DNA from 4 places in the Nocardiopsis sp. MT53 genome. Region 1 is predicted to be linked to each of the others. Evidence: riboswitches for the same ligand, from Rfam matches in the RefSeq annotation. Region 1 holds a riboswitch; each other region holds the start of a gene.
What was found. A riboswitch is a leader RNA that binds a small molecule or an ion and turns the genes downstream of it on or off. The one in region 1 is predicted to bind cobalamin.

Region 1 (7,488 bases):
ACTCCACCCGCCCCGAGCTGGTCGAGGGCCACACGCCCTGGATCGGCCGGGTCGAGGTGCCCGGCAGTGCGGTGTCGCTGCTGGAGTTCCGGCTGGGCGAGGCCGGGCACGACTTCCTCGGCTACGCCGTCCACGTGCCCAGCTACCTGGCCCAGTCCACCTACCCGCGCGCGGCGCTGGCCGCCCTGCGGTACATCGCCGACGCCACCGGCCTGTCCCTGCCCGCCACGGGCCTGGAGGAGGTCGCCCAGGCCACGGACGTGGAGATCGCCGAACAGGTGAGCGCCTCCGAGGAGGTCCAGCGCATCGTCGTCAACCTGGAGCGCCAGTACGACGACATCATGTCCTCGCGGACCGACCCGGAGGACCGCCGGGTGCTCCCGCTGGCCGACGACGAGGCCGGCCTGCCCACCGCCGAGGAGCTCGGCGCTGAACTCGAACGCTTTCTCGCCGAGCGCGAGAGCGACGGAAACGGTTAAATTACAGTCGTGTTCTACCAGATCCTCTTCAGCTCGGTCCTGCGCCACCTGGACGCCGAGACGATCCACAAGGTGAGCTTCGGCGCCCTGCGCTGCGCCGCCGCCGTGCCCGGCGCGGCCGCGGCGGCCGAGCGGGTGCTGGGCCCGCGCGAGCCCGAGCTGGCCGTGCGGGCGTTCGGCCGCGAGTTCCCCGGCCCGCTGGGCCTGGCCGCCGGGTTCGACAAGAACGCCGAGGGCCCCCGGGCCCTGGGCGCGCTCGGCTTCGGGTTCGTCGAGATCGGCACGGTCACCGCCCAGCCGCAGCCGGGCAACCCGCGCCCGCGCCTGACGCGCCTGGTGAAGGACCGGGCGATCGTCAACCGGATGGGCTTCAACAACGAGGGGTCGGCGCTGGTCGCCGAGCGCCTGCACCACCGGCGGGGCGGGCCCGGCCCGATCCTGGGGATCAACATCGGCAAGACCAAGGTCACGCCGGAGGAGGAGGCCGAGGGCGACTACGCGCTCAGCGCCCGGCGGCTGGCCCCCTACGCCGACTACATGGTGGTCAACGTCAGCTCGCCCAACACCCCGGGCCTGCGCAACCTGCAGAGCGTGGAGCGGCTGCGGCCGATCCTGTCCGCCGTGCGCGGGGCGCTGGCCGAGGCCGGGCGCCCGGAGCTGCCGCTGCTGGTCAAGATCGCCCCGGACCTGGCCGACGAGGACGTCGACGCGGTCGCCGACCTGGCCCTGGAGCTGGGGCTGGACGGCGTCATCGCGACCAACACCACCGTCTCCCGCGAGGGCCTGGCCTCCTCCGCCGAGGAGGTCGAGGCGGCCGGGGGCGGCGGCCTGTCCGGCGCGCCCCTGAAGGACCGCTCCCTGGAGGTGCTGCGCCGCCTGCGCGCCAGGGCCGGCGACCGGCTCACCCTGGTCGCGGTGGGCGGCATCGACACCCCCGAGGACGCCTGGGCCCGCATCCGGGCCGGGGCGACCCTGGTCCAGGGCTACACCGGCATGATCTACGGCGGCCCGCTCTGGCCGCGCCGCGTCCACCGCGGCCTGGCCCGCCTGGTCCGCGCCGCCGGGTACACCTCGATCGCCGACGCCGTCGGCTCCGAGGTCCCGGACACCGCGCCGGCCGCGAGCCCCGCCGCCACCGCCTGACCCGCACCGCACGGACCACCGCCGACGGCCCGGCCCGGGGCATCCCGCCCCGGCCCGGGCCGTCGGCGTGTCACCAGCTGCCGTCCCAGTCCGGGGGGTAGGTGCCGCCGGCCTCGGGGGCGAAGGCCTGTGACGCGGTCACGAAGACATAGCCCTTCTCGCGCAGCCGCTCGATGATCTCCGGCAGGGCCGCGACCGTCGTGGGCTGCGGGTCGTGCAGCAGGACCACCCCGTCGGGCTCCACCAGGTCCACCACCCGGTCCGCGACCGTGTCCCGGTCGGACCCGGTCCAGTCCTCGCTGTCGACCGTCCACATCACCTCGGCGAGCTCCTGCCGGGCCAGCTCCGCCTTGACGCCGTCGTCGGTGGCCCCGAACGGCGGGCGGAACAGCTCCACGGTGTACCCGGTCTGGCGGCGGATCCCCGCGCCGACCATCGCCACCTGCGCGGGCAGCTCCTCCGGCGTGAACTCCTCCGTCATGCTCTCGTGCAGGTCGTTGTGGTTGCCCAGCTCGTGCCCCTCGGCGTAGATCCGCCGCGCCAGCCACGGCCGGGTCAGCAGCGGGTCGCCGTTGAGGAAGAACGACGCCGTCACCTCCTGCTCGGCGAGGATGTCCAGCACGTGCGCGGTCGCCTCCACCGGGCCGTCGTCGAAGGTCAGCGCCACGCACTCGACCCCGGGGTCGGTGCAGTCCACGTCGGGGCCGCGCTCGGTCACCACGCCCGGGGGCACCGGGGCGGACTCCAGGGCGGTGTCGGGCTCGGACACCGACAGCACCGGCTCCTCGGTGAGCGACGCGCTCCGGGCCCGCTCGCCCAGGTCCGACAGCAGCGGTCCGGCCCGCTCGGCGTCGATGACCGCGGCGATCCGCCCCGGGGACGCGTCCGGCGGGTGCCCCTCGACCACGGGCGACAGGTGCCCGTCGTCGAACTCCACGACCAGGTCGCCGGCGGCGTTGAACCCGATCGAGTCGTAGGTGCGCATGACCGGCAGCAGCCCCCGCGGGTCCACGTCGGGGTGGTCCGCGAGCTCCTCGCCCACCAGGTCGTTCAGCTCCGCCAGCGCGGCGTCGTCGGCCAGCAGCTCGGTGGCGTACCCGGTGTGCCCGGTCGACTCGTCGTACCAGTACGTCGCGTACGTCTGGCGCCTCCCGTGCAGGTCCTCCTCGGTGCCGACCAGGCGCACGCCCAGGACGCCCTCGCCGGCGGCCACGACCTCCCAGGCGATCTCCAGGCCCACGGGCTCCCGGCTGGCCCCGCGGAAGTCCATGACCTCCCGGTCGATGTGCCCGTGCAGGGCGGTGGAGAACGCCTCGGCGCCCGGGAACTCCGGGTGGGCGACGGAGATCTCCACGTCCTCGGGGATGTAGGGGTGGTCGGGGAAGTCGTCCCCCTCGCCGCTCCACTCGGTGACCACGTCCCCGGGGCCGTCGACCAGTACGGTGACGGCCTCGCCGTCGGCCTCCTCCGGGGCGGCGGCCGGCGGGTTCTGGCAGGAGGCCAGGGGGAGCACCAGGGCCACGGCGGCCCCCACCGCCCACGGGTGCCGGCGTGCGGCTCCCACCCCGCGGGGGAGGGGCTGCTGCGGACGCGTACGGCTCGACGAGAACACCGGACTCCCTCATCCAGAACATGTGCACCGGGGCTGTTGGGTGCAACATAGGGGAATCCGGCGGCCCGGCCGTGACGCTGACCACATGTGGTCAGCCCCTGCGCTCTCGGTGACCGCCGCCGCCGCGCGCGGTGCCCCGGGCGGACCCCTGCGGGGGTCCGCCCGGGGCCCGGAAGGCGCGGCCTACTCCCCGGAGTCCTCCCCGGCGCCGTCCGAGGGCGCGTCCGAGGGCGGCTCGTCGGGCACGCCGTCCACGTACCGCTCGCCGGGCTCGGCGTCGCCCAGCAGCTGCGACACGGTCACCATCGTGTACCCCTGCGCGTCCAGCTCGCGGATGATTTTGTGCGAGGCCGCGATGGTGGTGGGGTGGATGTCGTGCATGAGGATGATCGCCCCGTCCGAGGCGCCCGCGATCGCCCGGTCCGCGACCACGGAGGGGTCCCGGTCCTTCCAGTCGTTGGTGTCGATGCTCCACAGGACCTGGGCCAGGCCCATGTCCCGGGTCACCGAGGCGACGCCGTCGTTGGTCGACCCGTACGGCGGGCGCATGAGGTCCATCGTGTACCCGGTCTCCCGGTACACCAGGGCCTGCACGCTGTTCAGGTTGTCGTGGACGCCGTCGGCCCCCAGCCCCGCCAGGTCGGGGTGGTTCAGGGTGTGGTTGGCCATCTCGTGCCCCTCGGCGTAGGTGCGCCGCACCGTGTGCGGGTGCTCCATCACCGGCAGGCCGGTGACGAAGAAGGTCGCCTTGGCGTCGTACTCGGCGAGCGTGTCCAGCAGTTCGGGGGTGCCCCCGCCGGGGCCGTCGTCGTAGGTCAGGGCCACGCACTTGACCTCGGGGTCGGCGCAGTCGACGGACTCGTCCACGGGGGAGATGACGCCCGGGACCGGCTCGTCCGCGACGCCGGGGCCCTCCCCGGGCGCGGCGGAGACGGCGAACTCCTCGACCCCGGTGGTGGCGGCGCGCAGCACCCGGCGCCCGAAGTCCGACAGCAGCGGCTCGGACTCGGCGCGCTCGACGACCGCGGTCAGGGGTCCGGCGTCGGCCGGGGCGACCTGCCCGGTGTCGAACTCCACGACCAGGTCGCCGTCGGGGTTGAACCCGACCGAGTCGTACAGCGACGCCACCGGCAGCACCGTCCCCGTCTCGGCGGCGTCGCCGAGGCGGTCGCGCACCAGGGTGTTGAGGGCGGCCAGCTCGTCCTGTCCGGCCAGCAGCGACTGCGAGCCGCGGGTGACGCCGTCGCCGGTGTCGTACCAGTAGGTGGAGTGGAACTCCCGGGTGCCCTCGGAGTCGGTCTCCTCGCCCGTCATGCGCACGCCGACCAGGCCGTCGGAGGCGGCGGTGATGTTCCACCCCGCCGTGTAGGACTCCGCGCCCGGGTTGGCGGCGTCGAACGCCTCCACGTCGGCGCCCAGCCTCCCGCGCAGGAACTCCGTGAGCGGCTCGGCGTTGGGCAGCACCGGGAAGGACACCTCGGTGGCGACCCCGTCGTACTCCAGCTCCTCCGTCTCCACCCCGGTCAGGGCGGCCTCGTCGACCACGGTCAGCGCGTCGGGCTCGCCGGTGGCGGGGATGCGCTGCTCGATGGCGTCGGCCAGGCCGTGCGCCACGCCCCCGGCCGGGCCCGCCCCCAACGACTCCGGTGGTCGCACCGACAACAGCACCATGCCGGCCAGGACCACGAGGGAGACGCCCACCGTGATGACCGGGTGGTCGGGGGTCATGGCGGTTCGGGGCAGCTTGTTCACCAGGGGTTCTCCGCGTCCATTTCGCAGACGAACGTGCACGGGGCCGGCGGGGGCGCCACCGTGCGACGTCTTCATCGGGTGTGACGCCGCCCACGGGCGGAGGGTTCGGACTCCGGGGCGGCGAGGGGCACAGGGGGCATGCCGGGGGGCAGGGGCGAGGGGATGTCTCCCTATACTCGCAGGCGTGGAAGGTTCGTGCGCCATCCTTCCGCCCGGGGCGATCCCGGGCCGGTGGCGCGCGTCGCAAGAGGGAACCCGGTGCGAATCCGGGACTGCCCCGCAGCGGTGTACGGGAACGACCCCCGCCATGGAGCACTGGTGGACCGACCGGAGAGGTCGGGGACCGGGAAGCGGCGGGCATTAGGGGACCGGTGGCCCACCGGTCGCGCCCGTGAGTCCGAAGACCTGCCTCCACCCGGCGGCGCACCCGTGCCGCCGGTGGTCCCGTGCCCCGAGGGAGGGCCGAGGTCGGCACCCGTGGGCGCCCGTCGAGCGGCGCCCCACCGGCGTGCCCCCTCGCCGACCCCGGGCACGGTGCCCGGCTTTCGACGAGGGAGAAGAAGCTTCATGAACACCCCCGGACCCGCCGTGCGGTCCACGGTGCACGGCTACCCGCGCATCGGCCCCGACCGCGAGCTCAAGCGCGCCGAGGAGTCCTACTGGAAGGGCGCCTCCACCGCCGCCGACCTGGAGGAGGCCGCCGCCGGCCTGCGCCTGGACACCTACGCCCGGCTGCGCGCCGCCGGGATCGACGACATCCCCTCCAACACGTTCTCCTACTACGACCAGGTGCTGGACACCGCCGTCCTGTTCGGCCTGGTCCCGGAGCGGTTCGAGGACCCGTGCGCGGCCGCCGACGCCGACGGGCGGCTGCGCCGCTACTTCGCGCTGGCCCGCGGGGTCCAGGGCGCCCCGCCCCTGGAGATGACCAAGTGGTTCGACACCAACTACCACTACCTGGTCCCGGAGCTCTCCCCGGCCGTGCGGCCGCGCGTCGCCGGCGACAAGCCCGTCGCCGAGTTCCGCGAGGCCCTGGAGGCCGGGTACCCCACCCGCCCGGTGCTGGTCGGCCCGCTGACCTTCCTGCTGCTGTCCAAGGCCGCCGACGACGCCCCGCGGGGCTGGTCGCCCATCGCGCTGCTCGACGACCTGCTGGACGCCTACGGCCGCGTGCTGGCGGACCTGCGCGCCGCCGGCGCCGAGCAGGTGCAGCTGGACGAGCCGGTGCTGGCCACCGACGAGGGCCGCGCCGCCCTGGGCCACCTGGAGCGCGCCTACGGCGTCCTGGGCGGGCTCGCCGACCGCCCGGAGATCCTGGTCTCCACCTACTTCGGCTCCATCGGCGCCGACGCCCTGCGCGTCCTCAAGGAGTCCCCGGTCGAGGCCGTGGGCCTGGACCTCGTCACCGACGCCGAGGGCATCGCCGACCTGACCGCGGTCTCCGGGCTGGGCTCCACCCGCCTGGTCGCGGGCGTGGTCGACGGCCGCAACGTCTGGCGCACCGACGTCCCGGCCGCCGTCGCCACCCTGGGCACCCTGCTGGGCCTGGCCGACGGGATCTCCGTGAGCACCTCCTGCTCGCTGCTGCACGTGCCCATCGACCTGGACGCCGAGACCTCGCTGCCCCCGGAGTTGCGCGCGGCGCTGGCCTTCGCGGAGCAGAAGACCCGTGAGGTCGCGCTGCTGGGCAGGGTGCTGTCCGAGGGCACCGGGGACGGCTACGCCGCCGCCCCGGCCCCGGCCGGCGCGTCGTTCGTGGACGCGCGCGTGCGCGCCCGCCTGGAGGCCCTGGGCGCGGACGCCCACGAGCGGCCGCGGGAGCGCGGCGCCCCCGGCGTCCCGGCACTGACCACGACCACCATCGGGTCGTTCCCGCAGACCGGCGGGCTGCGCCGGGCCCGCGCCGCGCACCGCCGCGGCGAGCTGGGCGAGGAGGAGTACAAGGCGATCCTGCGCGCCGAGATCGACCGGGTCATCGCGCTCCAGGAGGACATCGGCCTGGACGTGCTCGTCCACGGCGAGCCCGAGCGCAACGACATGGTCCAGTACTTCGCCGAGCAGCTCCGGGGCTACGCCACCACCGAGAACGGCTGGGTGCAGTCCTACGGCTCCCGGTGCGTGCGCCCGCCGATCCTCTTCGGCGACGTCTCGCGCCCGGAGCCGATGACGGTGGAGTGGACCACCTACGCCCAGTCGCGCACCGCGAAGCCGGTCAAGGGCATGCTCACCGGACCGGTGACCATGCTCGCCTGGTCGTTCGTGCGCACCGACCAGCCGCTGGGCGACACCGCCCGCCAGGTGGCACTGGCCCTGCGCGACGAGGTCGCCGACCTGGAGCGGGCGGGGATCCGCCACATCCAGGTCGACGAGGCCGCGCTGCGCGAGCTGCTGCCGCTGCGGGCGGAGAAGCGGCGGGAGTACCTGGACTGGGCCGTGGGCTCCTTCCGGCTGGCCACCTCCGGCGTCTCGCCGTCGACGACCGTCCACACGCACATGTGCTAC
Region 2 (7,488 bases), 2.1 Mb from region 1:
GGGCCGCACCGGCCCGGCCCGCGCCGCCTACGACAGGGCGGTCTCGCTCACCACGGAGCCCGGTGCCCGCTCCCGCCTGGAGGAGGAGCGAGCCCGGTCGGGCTGACCCGCGCGGAGGGCGCCCGTCAGCCGAACCGCACGAACGCCCGCAGCGGCGGGCTGTGGTCGTGCGCCTCCGTGAACCCGAGGGCCTCGTAGAACGCCCGCTGCCGGTCCTCGTCGTCGGTGAGCAGCACCCGCTGCCGGACGCCGGGGTACCCGGCGAACAGCTCCTCCAGCAGCCGCCGCCCCAGACCGCCGCGCTGCTCTCCGGGGGCCACCAGCACGTCCTGGAGGTACACGACGGTCGCCCCGTCGGAGACCGACCGGGCCAGCCCCACCAGCCTGCCGTCCCTGCGGGCCGCCACCACCCGGTGGGACCCGGCCAGGGCCCGCACCAGCCCCTCCGGATCGCGGGTGTAGGCGTCCCAGCCCACCGACCCGTACAGCTCCAGCACCTCGTCGCGCACCAGCTCCGGCGCCGCGCAGGCGCGCACCTCCACCACGGCCACGGACCGCCCTCCCGTCCTCGTCTCAGAAAGGGGGAGTCTGGCACGGATCAGGCGGTGGCGCGCGGCAGGGTGATGGTCACGGACGTGCCCGACGGGCCGCTGTCCAGGTCCACCCGGCCGCCCTGGGCCGCCACCAGCGAGCGCACCACGGCCAGGCCCAGCCCGGCGATCCGCCCGCCCCCGCCCGCGCGCGTGGTCACGAACGGCTCGAACACCCGCGGCAGCACGTCCGGGGCGATGCCCGGGCCGTCGTCGGCCACCACCAGCGCCACCCCGTCGCCGGTGCCGTGCGCGGACACCTCCACCCGGGTCCCCTCCGGGGTGTGGTCCACCGCGTTCCCGATCAGGTTGGCCAGGCACTGCTCCAACCGGGCCTGGTCGCCCAGCAGCACCTCCGGCGGCGGCTCGGCCACGGTGACCGCCTCCCGCGCGGGCAGCGCCCCCGCGCGCGAGCGCACCTCGTCGAACAGGTCGGGCAGGAACACCGGCTCCCGGGCGGCGTCGATCTCGTCGCCGCCGCGCGCCACCGCCATCAGGTCCTCCAGCACCCGGCGCAGCCGTACCAGCTCGGCGCGCACGATCTGCGCCTCCGGGCCGCCCAGCAGCTCCAGGTGCCCCTCGGCGACCGCCAGCGGGGTGCGCACCTCGTGCGAGATCACCGACAGGTAGCGCCGCCGGTCGGCCTCGGCCCCCTCGATCCGGTCCAGCATGCGGTTGATCTCCCCGGCCAGCTCGCCGATCTCGTCCCGGGTGCCGGGAACGGGCACCCGCGCCGCCAGGTCGGCGGGGGAGACCTCCTTGGCCGCCGCCGACACCTCCCGCACCGGCCGCAGCGTGCGCCGCACCACCGCCCACAGCAGCAGCCCGCCCCCGGCCAGGCCCACCGCGCCCGCCGCGCCGACGCTCGCCAGCACCGCGCCGGCCGCGTCCCGCGACGGCTCCAGCGGCGCCGCCACCGTCACCACCGCCACCTGCGCGCCGTCCCCGTCCACCACGGCGGTGTCCATCACCCGCAGCGGCCCGACGCCGCTGTCCACCGTGCGCAGGGAGCCCGGTTCCACCGGCGGCGCCCCGGGGCCGCTCAGCAGCGTCGCCACCGGCCCCGGCCCCCCGGTGCTCTGCAGCCGGACCCCGCCCGCGGACACCAGCGTCACGTGCCGGGCCCCGCTCGGCCGCGTCGCCAGCGCCTGCCGCGCCGCCCGCTGCGCCTCCGGACCCGACACCACCCCGTCGATCCCGGCGGCCTCGGGCAGCCGGTTCCCCAGCGCCTCGCCCACCAGCGCCGCCTCCTCCTGGAGCAGCCGGTCCACGTCGGCCCGGCCCGACACCCGCACCAGCTCGTAGGTGAGCAGGGCCACCCCGCCGATCACCAGCGCCATCACCAGCAGGGCCCGGAGCACCACCCGGGCGGTGAGGTTCACCGGTCACCGCCGTCCAGCCGGTAGCCGACCCCGCGCACCGTCACGATCCGCTCCGCGCCGAGCTTGCGGCGCAGCTGGCTGACGTATACCTCCACCACGTTCGACGCCCCGTCGAAGTCGTAGCCCCACACCCGGTCCAGCAGCTGGGGCTGGGAGAACACCTGCCCCGGGTGGCGCACCAGCACCTCCAGCAGGCCGAACTCGCGCGCCGACAGGGTGACGGTGGCCCCGTCCACCGACGCGGTGCGCGCCCCCAGGTCCAGCACGATCCCCCCGGCGGCCAGCACGTCCGCGCGCTCCTGTCCGCCGGTGCGCAGCCGGGCCCGGACCCGGGCCAGCAGCTCGCTCACGCTGAAGGGCTTGACCATGTAGTCGTCGGCCCCGGCGTCCAGGTTCGCGACCCGGTCGCTCACGGCGTCCTTGGCGGTCAACACGATCACCGGGACCGAGGGGCGGCGGCTCCGCAGCCGACGCAGCACCTCCTCGCCCGGGATGCCCGGCAGGCCCAGGTCCAGCACCACCAGCTCGACGTCGGGGGACAGGGCCATCGTCAGCCCGTCGATGCCGTCGGAGGCGACCAGCACCCGGTGCCCGGCGCTCTCCAGCCCGCGCCGCACGAAGGAGACGATGCCCTCCTCGTCCTCCACCACCAGAATCGCCACGCCCCCGCGCCCCTTTCCCCCGCCTGTCGTGGCCCAGCCTCCCAGGGGGCACTGAGCCGTTCCTGAGCGCAACATGAAGAAGGTCTTCAGGTTGCACTCATGTCCCCATCATCCCGCCGTCCCATGCTGGAGTCAGTGAACGGGACCTCCACGGGTAAGGACACCATGATGCAGAAGCGGACCACGATCCTCCTCGCCACCTCCGCGGCCGGGCTGCTGGCCGTCGGCGCTGTCGGCGGCTACCTGCTGCTCGACGACCCCGAGCAGCAGATCCAGCCGATCAGCCTGACCGGTTTCTCCTCCGGCGGCGCCCCGGCGGCCGCCCCCGCCGACGGCAACGGCGGCACCTCGGCCACCCGGTCCGTCGAGGGCCTGGAACAGCTCACCGGCGAGCTGCGCGCCGACGACGACCAGGACCGGGACGAGGACCACGACGACTGGAGCGTGGCCGGGGTGGACGTCGACTTCGGTCCCGAGGAATGGCTGCTGACCGACCCGGTCGTGGAGGACTACGACGGCGACGGCACCGCCGCCCCGCTGCTGGAGGAGCTGCGCGGGCTGGAGGGCACCGAGGTCACCCTGGGCGTCCGCTACGAGGAGGACGACGACGGCGAGCGCGAGGACGCCGACGTCTACACCGTCAACGGGCTCAACCTGCGCGACCCCGACGGCGGCCCGGCCCCCTGGGACAACTCCGGCACCGAGGGCGAGGCCGACCGCGACGCCGTGTCCGCCGCCGCCGAGGCGGCCGTGGGCGAGGGCGCCCGCGCCGTGGACGCGGACCGCGACGACGAGGACGGCCACCAGGTCTGGGACGTCGAGGTGCACGGCGCCGACGGCCGCGAGTACGACGTCATCGTCGACCTGTCCGGCGAGGTCGTCGACGTCCGCGAGGACGACTGATCCGCTCCCGCCGTCCCGTCCGCCGACGGGACGGCGGGAACGGCACCGCCGGGACGGCCGGGGGTGGGCCCGGGGACACCTTGGGGGTAGGGCCCGCCGTAGTGACCGGCCGGTGCGCCGTCGGCCAGGCTCGATACCATGACCGAGAACGCCCGTCCGCTCGGCACGCTTCTCCGCCTGCCGCCCGTCCTGGGACTGCTCCTGCTCGCCCCGGTCTGCGCCGAGTACCTCTACGGCTACGACGACTCGACCGGCGACCCGCGGGAGCTCCTGGGTGGGCTGTTCCTCTTCGCGCCCCTGTACGGCGGGGCCGCCGTGCTCATCCGCGAGGTCGTCCGCAGGACCGGGCGCGGGTGGCCGGCCGTCCTGCTGCTGGGCGCCGCCTTCGGCGTGGTCCAGGCGGGGCTCGTGGACCTGTCGCTGTTCAACCCCTCCTACCGCGACATCCCGTACTGGGAGGACATGTTCTCCTCCTCCCTGCTGCCGGCCCCGGGTGTGAACCCCAACCTGGCGCTCGCCTTCACGGCGGGGCACGCGGTCTGGAGCGTCACCGTGCCGATCGCGGTCGTGGAGTCGCTCGCCCCCCGGACGGCCGCCCGGCCGTGGCTGGGGTGGTTCGGGCTGGCCGTGGTCGCGGCCGGGTTCGCGGCCGCCGCCGTGCTCGTGCTGCGGTGGTCCGTGGAGACCGAGGGGTTCGTGCCCTCCGCCGGGCAGGCCGTCGGCGCGGCCGCGGCGGCGCTCGCCCTGGGCGCCGCGGCCTTCCTGTGGCGCGGGCCCGCCCGGCCCGACCCGCGGCCCGCGCCCCCGCCGTGGGCGGTCGGCGGCACCGTCCTGGCGGCGCTGGGCCTGCCCGGGGCGGTCGCGCACCTGCTGCGGGTGGTGGGCCTGGGGGAGGGGCCGTGGCGGATCGCGGACTCGTCCTGGTTCCTCATCGGCTGGCCGGGGTTCGCGGTCAACCTGGCCGTCCTGGGCGGCCTCGCCGTGCTGCTGGCCCGCTGGTCGGCCCGGGCGGGCTGGGGGCCCCGCCACGTGCTCGCCGCAGCGGGCGGCGCCCTGCTCGCCAACGTGTTCACGGCCTTCCTCGCCCGCCCCATCGGCGACGTGGCGGCGGCCGCCAAGTACACCCACAACACGGTCGCCCTCCTCGGCTCGCTCGCGGTGCTCGCCCTGGGCTCTCGCCGCCTCCGGACGGCCCGGCCGCCCACGCCCGGGGCGGGGTGACCACGGCCGCGCCCCGAACCGGTCGGCCGCCGAGCCGTTCCCCGGCCCGGCCCCGGGCGGCCCGGCCGGGCGAGGTGCGGGCCGCCGCCGGCAGCCGGGCCCGCGGCGGCGGGAAGGCGAGACCGCTGGTCGGAGCCGGAAGCGGACGTTGTACGCTCTTCGGGCCAGTCGTACTCCACTTCGTGGGGCAGGGAACCCGGTGCGAATCCGGGACTGACGCGCAGCGGTGAGGGTGACGGGCGGGCATGTGCCGGGACCTCCATGTCCCGGACGGCCACTGGGGCGCACCGCCCCGGGAAGGCGCTCCGCTCCGGAAGACCCCGAGTCCGAAGACCTGCTGGCACCGGCGGTGACGGGCCGCCGGGTCACCCGCGGGCCCCGCGTACGGGCCCCGAACCGAAGGACGTGCATGTTCCCCGCGGACGCCCCCGCGCCCCGCTCCCGGCGCGACCGCTGCCCCGGCGCGCTCCGGCCCTGGGAGGCCCCGGACGGCCTGCTGGTCCGGCTCCGACTCGTCGGCGGCCGCCTGCCGGCCCGGTCCCTGGCCGCTCTGGCCGCCGTCGCCGAGGAGTTCGGCTCCGGCCGGGTCCACGTGACGGGGCGGGCCAACCTCCAGGTGCGCGCCCTGCCCGGCCGGGACGGGCGCCTCGACCCCGCGGTCCTCGGCGCGCTGGAGGAGACGGGGCTGCTGCCCTCGCCCTCCCACGAACTGGTCCGCAACGTGATGGCCTCGCCGCTCACCGGGCTGTCGGGGGGACGCGCCGACCTGCGCCCCGTCGCCGCCGCCCTGGACGCGGCCCTGTGCTCGGCCCCGCACCGCGCCGCCCTGCCCGGCCGCTTCCTGTTCGTGCTCGACGACGGGCGCGGCGACCTCGTGGAACGCCCCTGCGACCTGGGCCTCACCGCGCTCGACGGGGCCACCGCCCAACTGCGCGTCGGCGACCGCCACGGGTCGGCGGTGCGGCTGGACGGGGCCGCCGACGCCCTCGTGCGCTTGGCCGACCTGTTCCTGGAGCGGCGCGGCGACGGCCCCTCCGCGCCCTGGCACGTGGCCGAGCTCCCCTCCGCGCTGTGCGCGCCGCATCCCCCCGACCCGCGCCTGCCCGCGCCCGCCCCGCCACCGCCGTACGGGCCGCTGCCCGGCGGCGCGCACCACGTCCCCGTCCCGGAGGAGGGCCTGGACCGGGTCGCCGCGGACGCCCTGGCCGCCGCCGCCCTCGCCGCGGGCGGCGACCTCGTGGTCACGCCCTGGCGCGGCGTCGTCGTCCCCGGGGCACGGCGGTGACCGCCCCCCGCCGGCCGAACCGGCACTACGAGTACATCGACGACGGGCCCGCGATCTACACGGACTCCTTCGCCACCATCCGCGCCGAGGCGTCCCTGGGCCACCTGCCCGCCGACGCCGAGCGCCTCGCGGTGCGGATGATCCACGGCACCGGGCAGGTCGACCTCGCCGCCGACCTGGTGGTCCACCCCGGCCTGGTCGGCGCCGCCCGGGCGGCCCTGCGGTCCGGCGCGCCGATCCTGTGCGACGCGACCATGGTCGCCACCGGCGTCACCCGCGGCCGCCTGCCCGCCGACAACGACGTCCTGTGCCTGCTGGGCGACGAGCGGGTCCCCGGCCTGGCCCGGCGCTGGGGCACCACCCGCTCCGCCGCCGCGGTCTCCCTGTGGGAGCCCCGGCTGGAGGGCGCCGTGGTCGCCTTCGGCAACGCCCCCACGGCGCTCTTCCACCTGCTGGAGATGCTCGTCGACGGCGCCCCGCGCCCCGCGGCGATCGTCGGCTGCCCGGTCGGCTTCGTCGGCGCCGCCGAGTCCAAGCAGGCGCTGGAGGAGTTCGCCGGCCGCCACGGCATCGACGTCCCCTACGTGCTCGCCCGCGGCCGCCGCGGCGGCTCCGCGATGGCCGCCTCGGCCCTCAACGCCCTCGCGAAGGAGGAGGAATGACCGGCAGGACCGGCAGGTTCCACGGCGTGGGCGTCGGCCCCGGCGACCCGGAGCTGATGACCCTCAAGGCCGCCCGGCTCATCTCGGCCGCCGACGTCGTCGCCTACCACTGCGGCCCGGGCAAGGACTCCAACGCCCGCCGCATCGCCGCCGGCCTGATCCCGGCGGGGGCGGTCCAGGAACGGCTCGTCTACCCGGTGACCACCGGCGCGGCCGACCACCCCGGCGGCTACGAGGGTGCCCTGGCCGACTTCTACGAGGAGTCCGCCGCGCGCCTGGCCGCCCACCTCGACGCGGGGCGCGACGTCGTCCTGCTCTCCGAGGGCGACCCGCTGTTCTACGGGTCCTACATGTACATGCACGACCGCCTGGCCGACCGGTACGAGACCGGGATCGTGCCCGGCGTCCCGGCCTTCGCCGCGGCCGCCGCCACCGCGGCGGCGCCCCTGGCCCGCCAGACGGACGTGCTCACCGTCCTGTCCGGCACCCTGCCCGAACCGGAACTCGCCCGCCGCCTTGCCGACACCGACGCGGCCGTCGTCATGAAGCTCGGCCGGACCTTCCCCGCCGTGCGCCGCGCCCTCGCGGCGGCGGGGCGGCTGGACCACGCCGTGTACGTGGAGCGCGCCTCCATGGAGGGCGGGCGCCGCCTGCCGGCGGCCGAGGTCGACCCCGACACGGTCCCCTACTTCTCCCTCGTCCTGGTCACCGGCGACAGCCGCAACGGCACCCGGTCCCGCGACGGAGCCACAGCGCCCGGGAGCGCCGCCGCGCCGGGGGAGG
Region 3 (7,488 bases), 2.1 Mb from region 1:
CCCGCGATCGGTCACAGCGCCCTCCTCGTCCGGTACAGCACGGCGACGAACGCCGGCACGCCGATGAGCGAGGTCACCACGCCCACCGGGATCTCCTGCGGGTCCAGCAGCGTGCGCGCCGCCGTGTCCACCCACACCAGGAAGACGGCGCCGGTCAGCGCGGCCACCGGCAGCAGCCGGGCGTGGCCGGCCCCGGTGAGCAGCCGGGTGACGTGCGGGAGGACCAGCCCCACGAACCCGATCGCCCCGGCGGCGCTGACCAGCGCGGCCGTGAGCAGCGCGGTGACGGTCAGCAGTACCAGGCGGGCCCGGGCCACCCGCACGCCCAGATGCGCGGCGGCCTCCTCCCCGAAGGCGAAGGCGTCCAGGGTGCCGGTGTTGGCCAGGCAGACCGCCAGCACGGCGGCCAGCACCAGCGAGCACAGGGCCACGTCGGACCACCCCGCGCCGGAGAGCGAGCCCAGCAGCCAGAACAGCACCCCGCGCGTGGTCTCGGCGTCCGCCGAGGTCAGCACCACGAACGAGGTCAGGGCCGAGAAGAGCTGCATCGCCGCGACCCCGGACAGGACGACGCGGTCCATGCCGCCGCCGAGGGTGTGGGACAGCAGCACCACCGTCCCGAAGGACAGCACCGCCCCGGCGAAGGCCCCCGCCGACAGCGACACCGCTCCGGCTCCCCAGCCCAGGACGATCACGAGCACGGCCCCGGTGGAGGCGCCGGAGGACACCCCCAGCACGAAGGGGTCCGCCAGGGGGTTACGCAGCAGCGACTGCATGACCGCCCCGCACAGCGCCAGCCCGGCCCCGCACACCGCGGCCAGCAGGGCGCGGGGCATGCGCAGGTTCCACACGATGCCGTCGCGCAGCACCGACAGGGGGCTCTGTCCGTGGCCGAGCCGGGCGAGCACGGAGCGCCCGACCTCGGCCACGGTGATGTCGGCCGGGCCGACGGTCACCGCCGCGGCGACCGACACGGCCACCGCCGACAGGCCCAGCGGGACGAGCAGCGCGAGGCGCGCGCCCCTCACTGCGCGAGCCCGAGTTCCCGCAGTCCGGCGGCGACCTGCTCCACACCCTCGACGGTGCGGATCGACGGGTTCATGGCCTGGCCGCTCAGCAGGATGTAGCGCTCCTCGCGCACCGCGGTGAGGTTCCGCGTGGCGGGGTGCCCCTCCAGGAAGTCGATCTTGGCGGCGGCGGTCTCGGCGGTCTGCGACTCGCGGGTCAGGTCGCCCAGCACGATGACGTCCGGGTCGCGGTCGGCGACGGTCTCCCAGTTGATCTGGGGCCACTCGTCGTGGGTGTCGTCGAAGGCGTTCTCTGCGCCGACCGCCCGGGTGATGGCGCCCGGGGCCCCGCAGCACCCGGCCAGGTAGGGGGACTCGGAGTTCGCGAACCAGTACATGAGGGACACCCCGGAGGCGTCCAGGTCCGCGGTGGCGGCCTCCACCCGGCCCTCCAGGCCGGCGACGAGCTCCTCGCCGCGCTCGGGGACCCCGAAGACCCGGGCCAGGTCGCCGATCTCCCCGTAGACGACGTCCAGGGTCAGCGGTTCGCTGCGCGACCCGTCGCCGCCGCTGTCGTTGTCCTTGCCCGCGGCGCAGTCCGAGGGGGAGACGTAGGTGCCCACGCCCAGCTCCTCGAACTGCTCCCGGGTGGCGACGCCGCCGGTGCCCAGGGTGGACTCGAAGGACGCCGTGACGAAGTCGGGCTCGGCCTCCAGGACGCGCTCGAACGAGGGGTTGTTCTCCGCCAGGCGCGGGACGCCCTCGTCGGCCTCCTCCAGGCCCTCCATGATTGGGTCGGTCCAGGTCGCGGTGCCGACCACGCGGTCCTGGAGCCCCAGGGAGTACAGGATCTCGGTGGTGCCCTGGTTGAGGGAGACCACCCGCTCGGGGGGAGCGCCGACGGGCACCTCGTGCCCGCAGTTGTCGAGGGACGCCCCGCCGGCCGGGGCGGAGCCGGCCGCGGCCCGCCCGTCCCCCGGGCCGGGGGAGCAGGCGGTGAGCAGTAGGACGGGGACGAGCAGCAGGGGGCCCGCGAGGGGCATACGGCGGTGCATGGGATGCCTTGCATGTCGGGGCTCGGACGCGGAGCCTGGCATGGGTCGCCCGCGCGGTGTCGGCGCGCGGGGCCAGCAGGTCTTCGGACTCGGGCTCACCCGGACGGAGTGCCTTCCCAGGCCGGTCCGCACCGCCGTTCCCGGCCCGCACGGTCCCGCCCCAGTGGCGTAGTACCCCGCCCGTCCCCCTCACCGCTGCGCGTCAGTTCCGGATTCGCACCGGATTCCCTGACCACCGGAGTGGTACGACTGGCCCGGGCAGGATACCAACGCCGCCCCGGGCGTACGCGGCCGGTCCCGGCGGGAAAAGGCGTTGTCGCCCGGACGGCGCCTCGGCCATAGTGGCGGGACCCCCGGGAGCCCGGCGCCGGGACGCCGGGGATCCGGCGCCGCCGCCCGCGCCCCCGGGCCCCTGCCCTGCCCCGGCACGACCCTGCGCCCCCTCACCAGGAAAGGAACCCCCATGTCCACCCTCCGGGTCACCGCGGAGAGGCTCACCGTCCACCCCCACCCCAACGCCGACGCGCTCGAACTGGCCCAGGTCGGCCTGTTCCGCGCGGTCGTGGCCAAGGGCGCCTACCGCACCGGTGACTGGGCCGTCTACATCCCCGAGAACGCCCTGCTGCCCGACGGCCTCATCGACGAGCTCGGCCTGACCGGCAAGCTCGCGGGCTCCCGGCGCAACCGGGTCAAGGCGATCCGGCTGCGCGGCGAGATCTCCCAGGGCGTCGTCTGCAGCCCGCGGGCGCTGGCCGACCGGGACCTGGCGGCGGCCCACGAGGAGGGCGCGGACTTCGCCGCGGAGCTCGGCGTCACCAAGTGGGTGCCCGAGATCCCGGTGCACATGAGCGGGGAGGTCGTCGCCGCCCCGGACCTGCTGCGCTGGATCGAGGTGGAGAACGCCAAGCGCTACCCGGACGTCTTCACCCCCGGCGAGCCGGTGGTGGCCACGGAGAAGATCCACGGCACCGCCTGCCTGTTCACGCTGGTCGCGGAGACGGGCGAGGAGTTCGTCTCCTCCAAGGGGCACGGGTCGCGCAACTTCGCGCTGGCCTTCGCCGAGGACAACCTGTACTGGCGCTCGGTGCGGACCCACGGGGTGCCCGAGGCGGCCCGCCGGATCGCCGAGAAGTTCGGCGCGGCCCGGGTGGGCGTGTTCGGCGAGGTGTTCGGCGCCGGCGTGCAGGACCTGGGCTACGGCGAGCACGGGCGCAGCGAGCGGCCGGGGTACGCGGTCTTCGACGTGCGCCTGGACGTCGACGGCACCGTGTCCTGGGTCGACGCCGCCGACCTGCCGGGCCTGCTCGCCGAGGTCGGCCTGCCCGCGGTGCCCGAGCTCTACAACGGCCCCTACGACGAGGCCGCGCTGTTCGAGGCGGCCCAGGGCGACGAGACCTGGAGCGGCCGCGCCGCCCACCTGCGCGAGGGCGTGGTGGTCCGGCCCTCCCGCGAGCGCTACTCGCCGGTCCTGGCGGGCCGCGCGATCGCCAAGTTCGTCTCCGACGCCTACCTCACGCGCAAGGGCGGCACCGAGTACGAGTGACCGCCGTGCCGCCGGGGCGCCCCGCCCCGGCGGCACGCGCCCGCCGCGGCCCGGGGCCTGTTCGCCGGGTGTTCTCCTGTGCCATGGGGGCGGCGGGGCGCCCGGCGGGGCTCCGGGGTTCGGAGGAGACGTCCGCGCCCCGCCGGTCCGAGGGCCCGTGATCCTTGAGGAGGTTCCCGCGTGTTCGACTTCGGGATCGGGGGCTACCGCCCCCGGTGGATCATCGGCGCCGCCGCGGTCGGCGCCTACGGCGACCGGCTGCGGGCGCTCGCCGGCCGGCGGCTGACCCGCACCTGGCTGGTCTGGGACGTCGAAGGCGACGAGTGGTTCGCCGACTGCCCCGTGCTCCTCGACTTCGAGGGCGAACAGGTGGAGATCAACCACGCCCGGTTGGACGACCTCTCCATCACCTGGAACACCGTCGACCCCGCGGCCCCGGTCCGGTGGCCGGGGTTCACGCTGTGCTGGCGCCCCGACGCCCACCCCGCTCCGAACGGGCTGCGCGGCCGGGAGCTGCGGGGGGTCGACCTCCTCGAACGCAAGGGGTGCGTCAACGTCCGCTTCCGGTTCGACGGGGGAGACCTGACCGTCCTGAACGCCCTCGACGAGAACGGATTGCGTTTCGACCCGGCCCCCGCGGACCGCCGTCGGGACAGCGGTTGAGACCCCGCGCGGCGGCCTACTGGAGTGACCGATGTGAACGCGGAGCGTTTCAATCCATGATCAAAGGGTTATTCCCCCTGGTGGGCGTTGTGCCCGAATGATCATCTGATCAGAGCAACGGGGGGATTTCATGCGTACCGCTCTCAAGTTGGCCCTCACGGGTCTGTTCGCCGCCGGCCTGCTCGGCGCGGGTGCGGGGGTGGCCAACGCCGCTCCGGCCACGGCCGCCGGCGGGCAGAAGTCCTACGACGAGTGCATCGACGAGCAGAACGCTCTCGGCCTCATCAACCTGGACCTCAACCTGCTCAGCCAGTGCATCACGTCCGACGACTGACCCGCGGTGTCCGTCCCGGTGCGCCGCACCGGGACGGGCCCGGACCGGGCGCGGCCGGCCCCCGCTCTCACTTCGGGGACACCCTCACCCCGAGGAGCCCGCGACCGCCCGGGCGTAGCGCTCGGACAGCGCGCGCAGCAGCGGCACCAGCTCGGCGGGGGACTCCACGGTGAAGTCCATGCCGAGCATGCCCGCGTACACGGCGACCGTGTCCAGGCTGTCGGCGCCGGTGACCAGCACCGAGGTCCCCCCGTCCACCGGTTCGACCACCCCCACCGCCGGGTTGATGCGCTCCAGCACCCGCTCCGCCGGCGCGTGGACCCGCAGCCGCGCGTGCACCTTCCACCCCTGCGAAGCGATCGTCCGCATCGCGAACGCCGTGTGGTCGCCGCCGGGAGGCGGCACCGGGTCGAAGCGCCGCCCGGTCGGCGTCCGCGGCTCCATCCGGTCGACCCGGTAGGTCGACCACACCCCGTCGCGCGGGTCGCGGGCGACCAGGTGCCAGCGGCGCTGCCAGGCCAGCAGCCGGTACGGCTCCACCAGCCGGGGGTCGCCCCCGTAGTCGAACCGCAGCCACTCGCCGTCGCGGACGGCGCGCGCCACCGCCCGCAGCACCCCCGGGTCGACCTCCGGGTCGGGCGCGTCGGTGGCGGTGTTCTCCGGGGCGTGCTCGATCGCCCCGTGCAGCGCGTCGACCGTCGGGCGCAGCCGCGACGGCAGCACCTGTTCGAGTTTGGCGAGCGCCCGGCCGCCCGACTCGGCGACCCCCGAGACGCCCGCCGCCGCACGGAGGCCGACGGCCACGGCGACCGCCTCCTCGTCGTCGAGCAGCAGCGGGGGCATCCGGCCACCCGGTCCGAGCCGGTACCCGCCCGCCGGGCCGCGGGACGCCTCCACCGGGTAGCCGAGACCGCGCAGCCGGTCGACGTCCTTGCGGACGGTGCGGCCGCTGACCCCCAGCCGCTCGGCGAGTTCGGGGCCGGACAGGTCGGGCCGCGACTGCAACAGGGACAACAGGGCCAGGAGCCTGGCCGCCGTGTCGGACATCCGGCACCCCCGGGGATTCTTTCGCAGGCCGTGTGCTCAATGAGGAACGGAACGTTCCTGATAGGACCGTAGCGTCGGAGACATGGAGAACACCAGCGCTTCCGCCGCCACCGACATCCGCCCCTTCACCGTCGCGGTCACCGACGCCGAACTCGCCGACCTGCACGAGCGGCTCGCCCGCACCCGGCTGCCCCAGCCCTCCCCGACCGACGACTGGGAGGCTGGAACCCCCAACGCCTACCTGCGCGAGGCCGTCGACGCCTGGCGGGACTTCGACTGGCGCGCCGCCGAGGCGCGCGTCAACGCCGTCCCGCACTTCACCACCGGTATCGACGGCCAGGACATCCACTTCGTCCACGTCCGCTCGCCGCACGCCGGCGCCACGCCCCTGCTGCTCGCGCACACCTACCCCGGCTCCTCGGTCGACTACCTCGACCTCATCGACGCCCTCACCGACCCGGTCGCCCACGGCGGCCGCGCCGAGGACGCCTTCCACCTGGTCATCCCGGACGCGCCCGGCTACGGCTTCTCCCAGCCGCTCGCCTCCGGGGGGTGGACCACCGCCCGCGTCGCCGCCGCCTACGACACCCTGATGCGCCGGCTCGGCTACGAGGGCTACGGCGTGCACGGCTCCGACAACGGCGCGATGGTCGCCCGGGAGCTCGGACTGCTGGAGCCCGACGGGTTCCTCGGCCTGCACGTGCTGCAGCTCTTCTCGTTCCCCTCGGGCGACCCCGCCGAGTTCGAGCGCATGGAGCCGCGGGACCACGCCGGCCTGGAGCACATGCGGTGGTTCCAGTCGGTGGGCGGCTACAACACGATGAACGCCTCGCGACCGCAGACCGTCGCGGTCGGCCTCAGCGACTCGCCGGTGGGCCTGCTCGCCTACAGCGAGCTGTTCAACTCCTTCGGCAACGGCACCTCGCTGGTGCCGCTGGAGAAGATCCTCCTGGAGGTGAGCGTGAACTGGTTCGCCAACGCCGCCTCCGGGATGGGCCGCTCCTACTTCGAGAACGCGCGGGCCCAGGACGAGCCGCGGGTGAACAGGGCGCCCACGGGCGTCGCGGTCTTCGCCGACGACTTCCAGACCATCCGGGTCCTCGCCGAGCGCGACAACTCCGCCATCGTGCACTGGAACCGGTTCGACAGGGGCGGCCACTTCGCCGCCCTGGAGGTGCCCGACGTCCTCGCCGCCGACATCCGCGCCTTCTTCGCCGCGCTCCGCACCCCCTGAACCCCGGCCGCGGGTCAGCGGTCGGGCCGCACCCACCGGCGCAGCGCGTCGAGCGTGGTGTCCGGCGAGGTGTTGAAGCAGAACACCACGCCCGGGACGAGGGAGGTGATCAGGTTGACCACCCGCTCGAACAGCAGCGTGTGCTCCGGGGCCATGCGCAGCCCCGCGCCGATCATCACGACGCGGACGGGCCGGCCGTCCAGGCACGCGCGGAGCGCGGCCTCGGCCTCGTCGGGGTCGGTGGTGACCTGGCAGGTGACGACGTCGAACCCGGCGTCGCGCACGGCCCTGTCGCCCTCGGCGATCCTGGCCCGCAGCATCTCCTCGGTGACACCCGGGTACCGGTCGAAGTCGACCGTGCTCGGGTGCAGTCCCACCGACAGGACGGCTTCGCTCACCGTGTTCCCCTTCCGTTCCCTGCACGCCGTCGTCCGCGCGCCGCGCGGGGACGACCGGCCCCGGACGGGGCGCGGCTGTAGCGTAGCCGCCGCGGCCCCGGTGTTCCAAGGGGGCGCCCGCGGCGTGCGCACACCGCCTCCGCGGCCCGCGGCACCCCGGACCGCCGGGGGCCGTGCACTCGGCGGAAGTCGCCCGGCGCCGTGCCG
Region 4 (7,488 bases), 2.1 Mb from region 1:
GGCGGGCGTGGCCGCCCTCCCCGACCCGGACCAGCACGAACGGGGCTCGGGAGGGGACGGACTCCAGCCCGGCCCGGCGCAGCCCGGCCTCCAGCGTGGCCCGCCACCCGTCCAGGGTGCGGGCGCGCTCGGTCGCCTCGGCCGCCGCCCGCGGGTCCGCCGTGCAGGCGACCATGGCCGCGACGGCGGGCGCGGACACCGACCAGGGCGTCTGCCCGCGGGCCAGCTCCCGGACCACCGTCGGGTCGCCGACGACGTACCCGGCGCGGATGCCGGGGATCGACCAGTGCTTGGTGAGGCTGCGCAGGACCACCACCCCCTCCAGCTCCTCCCCCGCCAGCGACTCCGGCTCGCCGGGGACGGCGTCCATGAACGCCTCGTCCACGGCCAGCAGGCGCCCGGGGCGGCGCAGGGCGCGCAGCACCCGGGCCGGGTGCAGGACCCCGGTGGGGTTGGTGGGGTTGCCCACCACCACGAGGTCGGCGTCCTCGGGGACGGCCTCGGGGCGGAGCGCGAAGCCGTCCCCGGCGGTGCACAGCACCGGGGTGACGCGGTGTCCGGCCTGTTCCAGCGCGGCGTGCGGCTCGGTGAACTGGGGGTGCACGACCACCGGCCGGCGCCAGGGCCGCAGCCGGGCCAGGAGCGTGAACGCCTCCGCGGCGCCGGCGGTGGGCAGGACGGCGTCGGGTCCGCGGCCGTGGTGGTGGGCGATCGCGGCGCGGGCGGAGCGGGGGTCGGGGTAGGCGGCGGCGTCGTCCAGGCTCGCGTGCAGGGCCCGGTCGAGCCAGGCGGGGCGCGGCCCCGCGTACACGTTGACGGCCAGGTCCAGCAGCCCGTCGCCGGTCTCGGCGTCGCCGTGGTGGCGCAGCGGGTCCGCGGGGAGCGCGCCGCCGGAAGGGCCGGTGGCGGCACCCGTGGCACCCGTGCCCGCGGCCGCCACGGAGACGGCACCGGTGTGCGCGCCGCCGTCCGTGCCGACGGCCACCTCGGAGGTGGCACCGGTATGCGCGTCGCGGGGAAGGCCAGGGGCGGCACCCGTGGCACCCGTGCCCGCGGCCGTTCCGGCGGGCGGGCCCGGGGCGGCGGGAGCGGGGCCAGCGGGCGCGCCGGAGGCGGCGGCCTCGGCGAAGCGGGCGGCGAGCCGGGGGTGCCCGGCCCAGTGGACGTGCAGGTAGGACGCGTGCAGGGTGGGCGAGGCGAACCCCTCCGCGGCGCCCTCGATCTCCCAGGCGGGGCCGTCCGCCCCGGTCTCCGGGGTGACGCGGGTGCGGTGGAACTCGTGGCCGGTCACCCTCTCCCCCGCCCGGGCCAGCAGCGTGTCCCCGGGGGAGACCGCCTCCGGGTAGCGCAGTGTCAGGCGGTCGGTCATCCGGGCGTCGGCCCGCACCGCCCCGACCATGGGCCGCCCGTCCAGGGACCGGGCGAGGTAGAGCAGCCCCGCGCACTCGGCGACGGTGGGGACCCCGTCCCGCACCGCTTCGCCGAGTTCGGCGGCCAGGGAGCGGTTGGCGGCCAGGGAGCCCGCGTACACCTCGGGGAAGCCGCCGCCGAGGTAGATCCCGCGGGTCCCGGCGGGCAGCCCGGTGTCGGTGAGCGGGTCGAACGCCCGCACGTCGCACCCGGCCGCGCGCAGCAGCTCCTCCGTCTCCGGGTAACGGAAGGTGAAGGCGCGCCCCTGCGCCACCGCCACCACCGGCCGGCGCCCACCCGTACGGGCACCGACCGCGTCGGCCGGGTCCCAGGGCCGGGCGTCCAGGGCTGGGGCGGAGCGGGCCAGCTCCAGCACCGCGTCCAGGTCGACGTGGGCGGCGATGTGCTCGCCCAGGCGGTCCACCACCCGCTCCGACTCCGCCCGTTCGGCGGCCGGGACCAGGCCCAGGTGCCGGGAGGGGCGCGCGATCCGATCGTCGTGGGGGACGGCGCCCAGCACCGGCAGGCGGGTGGAGCGGGTGATCTCCGCGGTGTTGCGCGCCGACCCGGCGCGGTTGAGGATCACGCCCACGACCTCGACCGACGGGTCGTAGTCGGCCATACCCGCCAGCAGGGCGCCCGCGGAGCGGGACATGCGGAACACGTCCACGACCAGCACCACGGGGGTCCGGGTGAGGGCCGCGACGTGCGCCGACGAGGAGAACCCGCCCGTTCCGATCCGCCCGTCGTGCAGTCCCATGACCCCCTCGACGACGGCGGCGTCCGCGCCGCGCGCCCCGTGCAGGAGCAGCGGCGCCACCCGGTCCTCCCCCACCAGGTGGGGGTCGAGGTTGCGGCCGGGGCGGCCGGTGGCCAGGGCGTGGTAGCCGGGGTCGATGTAGTCGGGGCCGACCTTGTGGCTGCTCACGGTGTGCCCGGCGGCGCGCAGCGCGGCCATGAGCCCGGTCGCGACCGTGGTCTTGCCCTGGCCCGTCATGGGGGCGGCGACCATGACCCGGGGCAGAGCCGTCACCATTCGATGCCCCGCTGGCCCTTGCGGCCCGCGTCCATGGGGTGCTTGACCTTGGCCATCTCGGTGACCAGGTCGGCGGCCTCCACCAGCCGGGGGTCGGCGCGCCTGCCGGTGACCACCACGTGCTGGCGCCCGGGGCGGTCGCACAGGGTCGCCACGACGTCGTCGACGTCGACCCAGCCCCAGTTCAGGGGATAGGTGAACTCGTCGAGGATGAGCAGGTCGTGGCGCTGGTCGGCGAGCCTGCGCTTGATCTCCGCCCAGCCCTCGGCCGCGTCCGCGGCGTGGTCCTCCGCGCTGCCGGGGCGGCGGCTCCAGGACCAGCCCGAGCCCATCTTGTGCCACTCCACGGGGCCGCCCTCGCCGGTCTCCTCGTGGAGCCGGCCCAGGCGTTCGAGCACGGTCTGCTCGCCGATGCGCCACTTCGCCGACTTCACGAACTGGAACACCCCGATCCGCCAGCCCTGGTTCCAGCCGCGCAGGGCGAGCCCGAACGCCGCGGTCGACTTGCCCTTGCCGTCGCCGGTGTGGACCGCGAGCACCGGCTGGTTGCGGCGCTGGCGCGTGGTGAGCCCGTCGTCGGGGACCACGAGCGGTTTTCCCTGCGGCATCAGGCGGCCCTCTCCCTCACCGCGCCGCCCAGGGCGGCGGCGCTGACCTCGGACACGGGGATGTGGTCGGCGCCCAGCCTGCGGGCGAGGCCGGCGGCCAGCCCCAGCCGCAGCGGACCGGACTCGCCGTCCACGACGACGGTGGTCACGCCCAGCGCGGCGACGTGGTCGGCGGCCGCCAGCGAACGGCCGACGGAGCCCGGGCCGGCGGTGGCCCGGCCGTCGGTCACCAGGACGAGCAGCGGGCGCTGGCGCGGGTCGCGCAGGCGCTCGCGCCGCAGGACCCGGGCGGCCTCCAGCAGGCCCTCGGCGAGGGGGGTGCGGCCCCCGGCGGGCAGCCCGTCCAGGCGGGCGGCGGCGGTGTCCACCGACCGGGTCGGCGGCAGCACCAGTTCGGCGCCCGTCCCCCGGAAGGTCACGAGGCCGACCTTGTCGCGGCGCCGGTAGGCGTCCAGAAGCAGGGACAGGATCGCGGTCTTGACCTCGCCCATGCGCTTGCGCGCCGCCATGGAGCCCGACGCGTCGACGCAGAACAGCACCAGGTTGCTCTCCTGGCCCTCGCGCACCGCGACGCGCAGGTCGCGGGGCAGCAGGCCGATCCGGCCGCCGCCGTGCGGGCGGGAGGCCGCGGCCTTGACGGTCTCCACCAGGTGGAGCGAACCACTCGGACCCCGGCCCGGCGGCTGCGCCCCGATCCTGCGGCCCCGGGTGCCGACGGCGCGGCTGCGGCGGCCGTCGGCGCCCGCTCCCGCGCCGCGCACCGTGAGCGTGCGGGGGCGGTAGGGGGCGGCGGCCTTCGCGGTGACGGAGGGGGCGGCGCCGTCGGGGCGCGCGGGGGGCTGCGGAGCGGGGGCGTACTCGGCGCCGCCGGTCCCGTCGCCGTCCCCGGAGGACCCGATGTCGGAGGGCCCCGCGTCAGGAGGTCCGGCGTCGGGGCTCCGGCCGTCCCCGGGGGTGTCCGGGGCCTGCGGGGCGTCGGCGTCCCCGTCCCCGGGGCCGCCGTCTTCGGCGGGGCCGTCCGCCCCGTCCGGCCCCGGCGGCCGCGGGGGGTCGGGCGGCGGGTCCCCGTCGCCGAGGACCCGGTCGAGGAGCTCCTCGTCCAGGCCCGGAGCATCGAAGGGGTTGCGGCGCCGCCGGTGCGGCAGCGCCAGCAGGGCGGCGCGGCGGATGTCGGCCCGGGTGACGAAGGCCCGGCCCTCCCAGGCGGCGTGCGCCAGGGCCGTGCGCGCGGTGACGATGTCGGCGCGCAGGCCGTCGACCTCGAACGCCGCGCACACCTGCGCGATCTTCAGCAGCGCGGCCTCGGAGAGCCGGGCGCCCCGGACGGTGTCCCGGGCCGCGGCGATGCGCTCGGCGAGCGCCTTCTCGGCGGCCCCGTAGCGGTCGGCGAAGGCAGCGGCGTCGGAGTCGTAGGCCATGCGCCTGCGGACCACCTCGACGCGGGCGGCGGGGTCGGCGGGCGCGCGGACCTCGACAGTGAGCCCGAACCGGTCCAGGAGCTGCGGGCGCAGTTCGCCCTCCTCAGGGTTCATCGTGCCGATGAGCAGGAACCGGGCGGGGTGCTCCACGGAGAACCCGTCGCGCTCCACGGTCACCCGGCCGGTCGCGGCGGCGTCGAGGAGGAGGTCGACCAGGTGGTCGTGGAGCAGGTTGACCTCGTCCACGTAGAGGAGGCCCCGGTGGGCACGGGCCAGCAGCCCGGGCTCGTAGGCGACCCTGCCGTGCGTGAGCGCCTGCTCCAGGTGCAGGGAGCCCAGCACCCGGTCCTCGGTGGCGCCCACGGGCAGCTCGACCAGGCGCACCGGGCGGCTCTCCACGGCCGTGCCGGGCGGGAACGGGCCGTCCGGGGACTCCTGCGCGGGGTCGGCGGGGTCGACGGAGAAGCGGTCGCCCGGGTGGACCTCGACCGGGGGCAGCAGGGGGGCGAGGGCGCGCACCGCCGTGGACTTGGCGGTGCCCTTCTCCCCGCGCACCAGGACGCCCCCGATCTCGGGGGAGACGCTGGCCAGGACCAGGGCCAGGCCCAGGTCGTCCAGCGGTTCGGTGTCGCAGCCGACGATCGCCGAAAAGGGGTAGTGCGATGGCCGCAATGGCATGTGAGGCTCCCGCTCGTTTCGCCATGGGTCTGAACGGGTGCGGGGCCGGTCTTCGGACTTGCCGGGTCCCCCTCCTCGGGGGCTCGGTTCACCGCAGCGGGCCTGTGCCGGAATCTCACCGGCTTCCCAGATTCTCCCCGACCGCCCTTCCCACCGTTTCCGAAGGTGGGGAGGCCGGGGCACCTCGCACCAGGGTTCGACGATAGCGTCCACCCCATGAGCACCGACACCCGCCCCACCCCCGTCCCCCGTGTCACCGTCGTCGGCGTCGGCGCCGACGGCTGGGCGGGGGTGCCCGAACGGTTGCGGAGCCTGGTGCTGGAGGCGGACACGCTGCTGGGCGGGCGCAGGCACCTGGCGATGGTGCCGGACCGGCGGGGGCAGCGCCGGGAGCCCTGGCCCTCCCCCCTGCGGGAGGGGCTGCCCGGGCTGCTCGCCTCCTGCCCCGGCCGGGGCGTGGTGGCCCTGGCCTCCGGCGACCCGCTCGTGTCGGGGGTGGCGGCCACGCTCATCGACCTGCTGGGCGCGGACGCGGTGCGGGTGGAGCCCGCCCTGTCCTCGGTCGCGCTGGCCCGGGCGCGGATGGGCTGGCCCGCGGAACGGTGCTCGGTGGTGACCCTGGTCGGGCGCGACCCCCGGCTGCTGCTGCGGTGGCTGTCCCCCGGGGCGCGGCTGCTGGTGCTCTCCTCGGACGCGGGCACCCCGGCCCTGGCGGCCGCCCTGCTGAGCGGCGCCGGGTACGGGGGCACCCGCATGACCGTGCTCGGGGACCTGGGCTCGGACGCCGAGTCGCGACTGGAGGGCACCGCGGACGGGTGGCCCGGGGTGGACCCCGGGTCCGTGCCGGCGCTGCACGTCCTCGCCCTGGAGCTCGATGGGCCGCCCGGGTACGGGCTGGCCGCCGGGCTGCCCGACGACGCCTACGAGCACGACGGGCAGCTCACCAAGCGCGACCTGCGCGCCTGCGCCCTCGCCCGGCTGGCGCCCGCCCCGGGGCTGCACCTGTGGGACGTGGGCGCGGGCGCGGGGTCGGTGGGGATCGAGTGGATGCGCGCGCACCCGGAGTGCGCGGCGACGGCGGTGGAGGCCGACGCCGGCCGGGCCGCGCGGATCGGCCGCAACGCGGGGCGGCTCGGCGTGCCGGGGCTGCGGGTGGTCCACGGGCGCGCCCCGGAGGCGCTGGCGGGGCTGCCCGCGCCCGACGCGGTGTTCGTCGGCGGCGGCGCGACCCGGCCCGGTGTGCTCGGGGCGTGCCTGGAGGCGCTGCGGCCGGGCGGCCGCCTGGTGGTGCACGGGGTGACGCTGGAGACCGAGCGGCTGCTGGGAGAGGCCCACCGGGAGCACGGCGGCGAGCTGACCCGGATCGCCGTGGAGACCGCCGCGCCGATCGGCGGGTTCACCGGGTGGACGCCCGCGCGCACGGTCACCCAGTGGTCCTGGCGGGCCTGACCGTGCGCCGCCCCCGCGGCCCCGGCGCCCCGGGGGCGCGGCCTACCCGCCGTCCCCCGGCCGGGGCCGGGCGGGGTCGTAGAGGAAGGACTCCCCGCCGCCCCGCGGGTCCAGGGCCCGTCCGACCAGGATGACCGCCGCCTGCCGGAACCCGGCCTCCTCGACCCGGTCGGCGATGTCGGCCACCGTCCCGCGCAGGACCGCCTCGCCCGGCTGGCTCGCCCGGTGGACGACGACCACCGGGCAGTCCGCCCCGTACTCGGGGGCGAGCTCCCCCATGAGCGCCCGCACCCGGGTGATCGCCAGATGCAGGACCAGGGTGGCCCGGGTGGCGGCGAACGCGGCCAGGGACTCGGTGTCCGGCATGGCCGTGGACCGCGCCCGGGTCCGGGTGAGGACCACCGACTGCGCGACCAGGGGCACGGTCAGCTCCCGTCCCGCCAGGGCCGCGGCGGCGGCGTAGGCGGGCACGCCCGGGGTGACGTCCCACGGCACACCGTGCGCGTCGAGCCGGCGGGTCTGCTCGGCGAGCGCGGAGTACAGGGACGGGTCCCCCGAGGTCAGCCGCACGACGTCGGAGCCGGCCCGGTGGGCCCCGACCAGGCGTTCGGTGATGCGGTCCAGGTCCAGGCCCTGGGTGTCCACCAGCTCCGCCCCGGGCGCGCAGTGGGAGAGGACCCCGGGGTCCAGGTACGTCCCGGGGTAGAGCACCACGTCGGCCGCGCCGAGCATGCGCGTGGCGCGCACGGTGAGCAGGTCCGCCGCCCCGGGTCCGGCGCCCACGAAGTGCACGGTCACGGCTTCACCCACCGGGGGGTCCAGACGCGGCCCGACGGGGAGACCCGGGTCCCGGACGCCCCGACGATGAGCAGGCAGCGCATGTCGACCG

Region 2: another riboswitch for cobalamin. It lies ahead of K1J57_RS23290 (nitrite reductase); the one in region 1 lies ahead of metE (5-methyltetrahydropteroyltriglutamate--homocysteine S-methyltransferase).
Region 3: another riboswitch for cobalamin. It lies ahead of K1J57_RS23365 (ABC transporter substrate-binding protein); the one in region 1 lies ahead of metE (5-methyltetrahydropteroyltriglutamate--homocysteine S-methyltransferase).
Region 4: another riboswitch for cobalamin. It lies ahead of K1J57_RS23315 (VWA domain-containing protein); the one in region 1 lies ahead of metE (5-methyltetrahydropteroyltriglutamate--homocysteine S-methyltransferase).

The regions. Positions count from the first base shown of each region.
Region 1 is NZ_CP080599.1:175,725-183,212, reverse strand. It holds gene K1J57_RS00805 (proteasome assembly chaperone family protein) at 1-479, shown strand, start outside; gene K1J57_RS00800 (quinone-dependent dihydroorotate dehydrogenase) at 489-1,622, shown strand; gene K1J57_RS00795 (polysaccharide deacetylase family protein) at 1,693-3,144, opposite strand; gene K1J57_RS00790 (polysaccharide deacetylase family protein) at 3,418-4,962, opposite strand; cobalamin riboswitch at 5,217-5,396, shown strand; gene metE (5-methyltetrahydropteroyltriglutamate--homocysteine S-methyltransferase) at 5,554-7,488, shown strand, end outside.
Region 2 is NZ_CP080599.1:5,274,285-5,281,772, forward strand. It holds gene K1J57_RS33635 (hypothetical protein) at 1-106, shown strand, start outside; gene K1J57_RS23265 (GNAT family N-acetyltransferase) at 126-551, opposite strand; gene K1J57_RS23270 (HAMP domain-containing sensor histidine kinase) at 599-1,972, opposite strand; gene K1J57_RS23275 (response regulator transcription factor) at 1,969-2,634, opposite strand; gene K1J57_RS23280 (PepSY domain-containing protein) at 2,800-3,537, shown strand; gene K1J57_RS23285 (hypothetical protein) at 3,676-4,758, shown strand; cobalamin riboswitch at 4,907-5,115, shown strand; gene K1J57_RS23290 (nitrite reductase) at 5,168-6,043, shown strand; gene K1J57_RS23295 (precorrin-8X methylmutase) at 6,040-6,705, shown strand; gene K1J57_RS23300 (precorrin-2 C(20)-methyltransferase) at 6,702-7,488, shown strand, end outside.
Region 3 is NZ_CP080599.1:5,297,682-5,305,169, forward strand. It holds gene K1J57_RS23360 (iron ABC transporter permease) at 12-1,028, opposite strand; gene K1J57_RS23365 (ABC transporter substrate-binding protein) at 1,025-2,050, opposite strand; cobalamin riboswitch at 2,119-2,331, opposite strand; gene K1J57_RS23370 (RNA ligase (ATP)) at 2,526-3,605, shown strand; gene K1J57_RS23375 (hypothetical protein) at 3,786-4,268, shown strand; gene K1J57_RS23380 (hypothetical protein) at 4,399-4,602, shown strand; gene K1J57_RS23385 (YafY family protein) at 4,687-5,649, opposite strand; gene K1J57_RS23390 (epoxide hydrolase family protein) at 5,732-6,883, shown strand; gene K1J57_RS23395 (hypothetical protein) at 6,898-7,281, opposite strand.
Region 4 is NZ_CP080599.1:5,282,433-5,289,920, reverse strand. It holds gene K1J57_RS33640 (cobyrinate a,c-diamide synthase) at 1-2,446, opposite strand, end outside; gene cobO (cob(I)yrinic acid a,c-diamide adenosyltransferase) at 2,440-3,054, opposite strand; gene K1J57_RS23315 (VWA domain-containing protein) at 3,054-5,150, opposite strand; cobalamin riboswitch at 5,176-5,314, opposite strand; gene cbiE (precorrin-6y C5,15-methyltransferase (decarboxylating) subunit CbiE) at 5,367-6,599, shown strand; gene cobM (precorrin-4 C(11)-methyltransferase) at 6,642-7,409, opposite strand; gene K1J57_RS23300 (precorrin-2 C(20)-methyltransferase) at 7,394-7,488, opposite strand, start outside.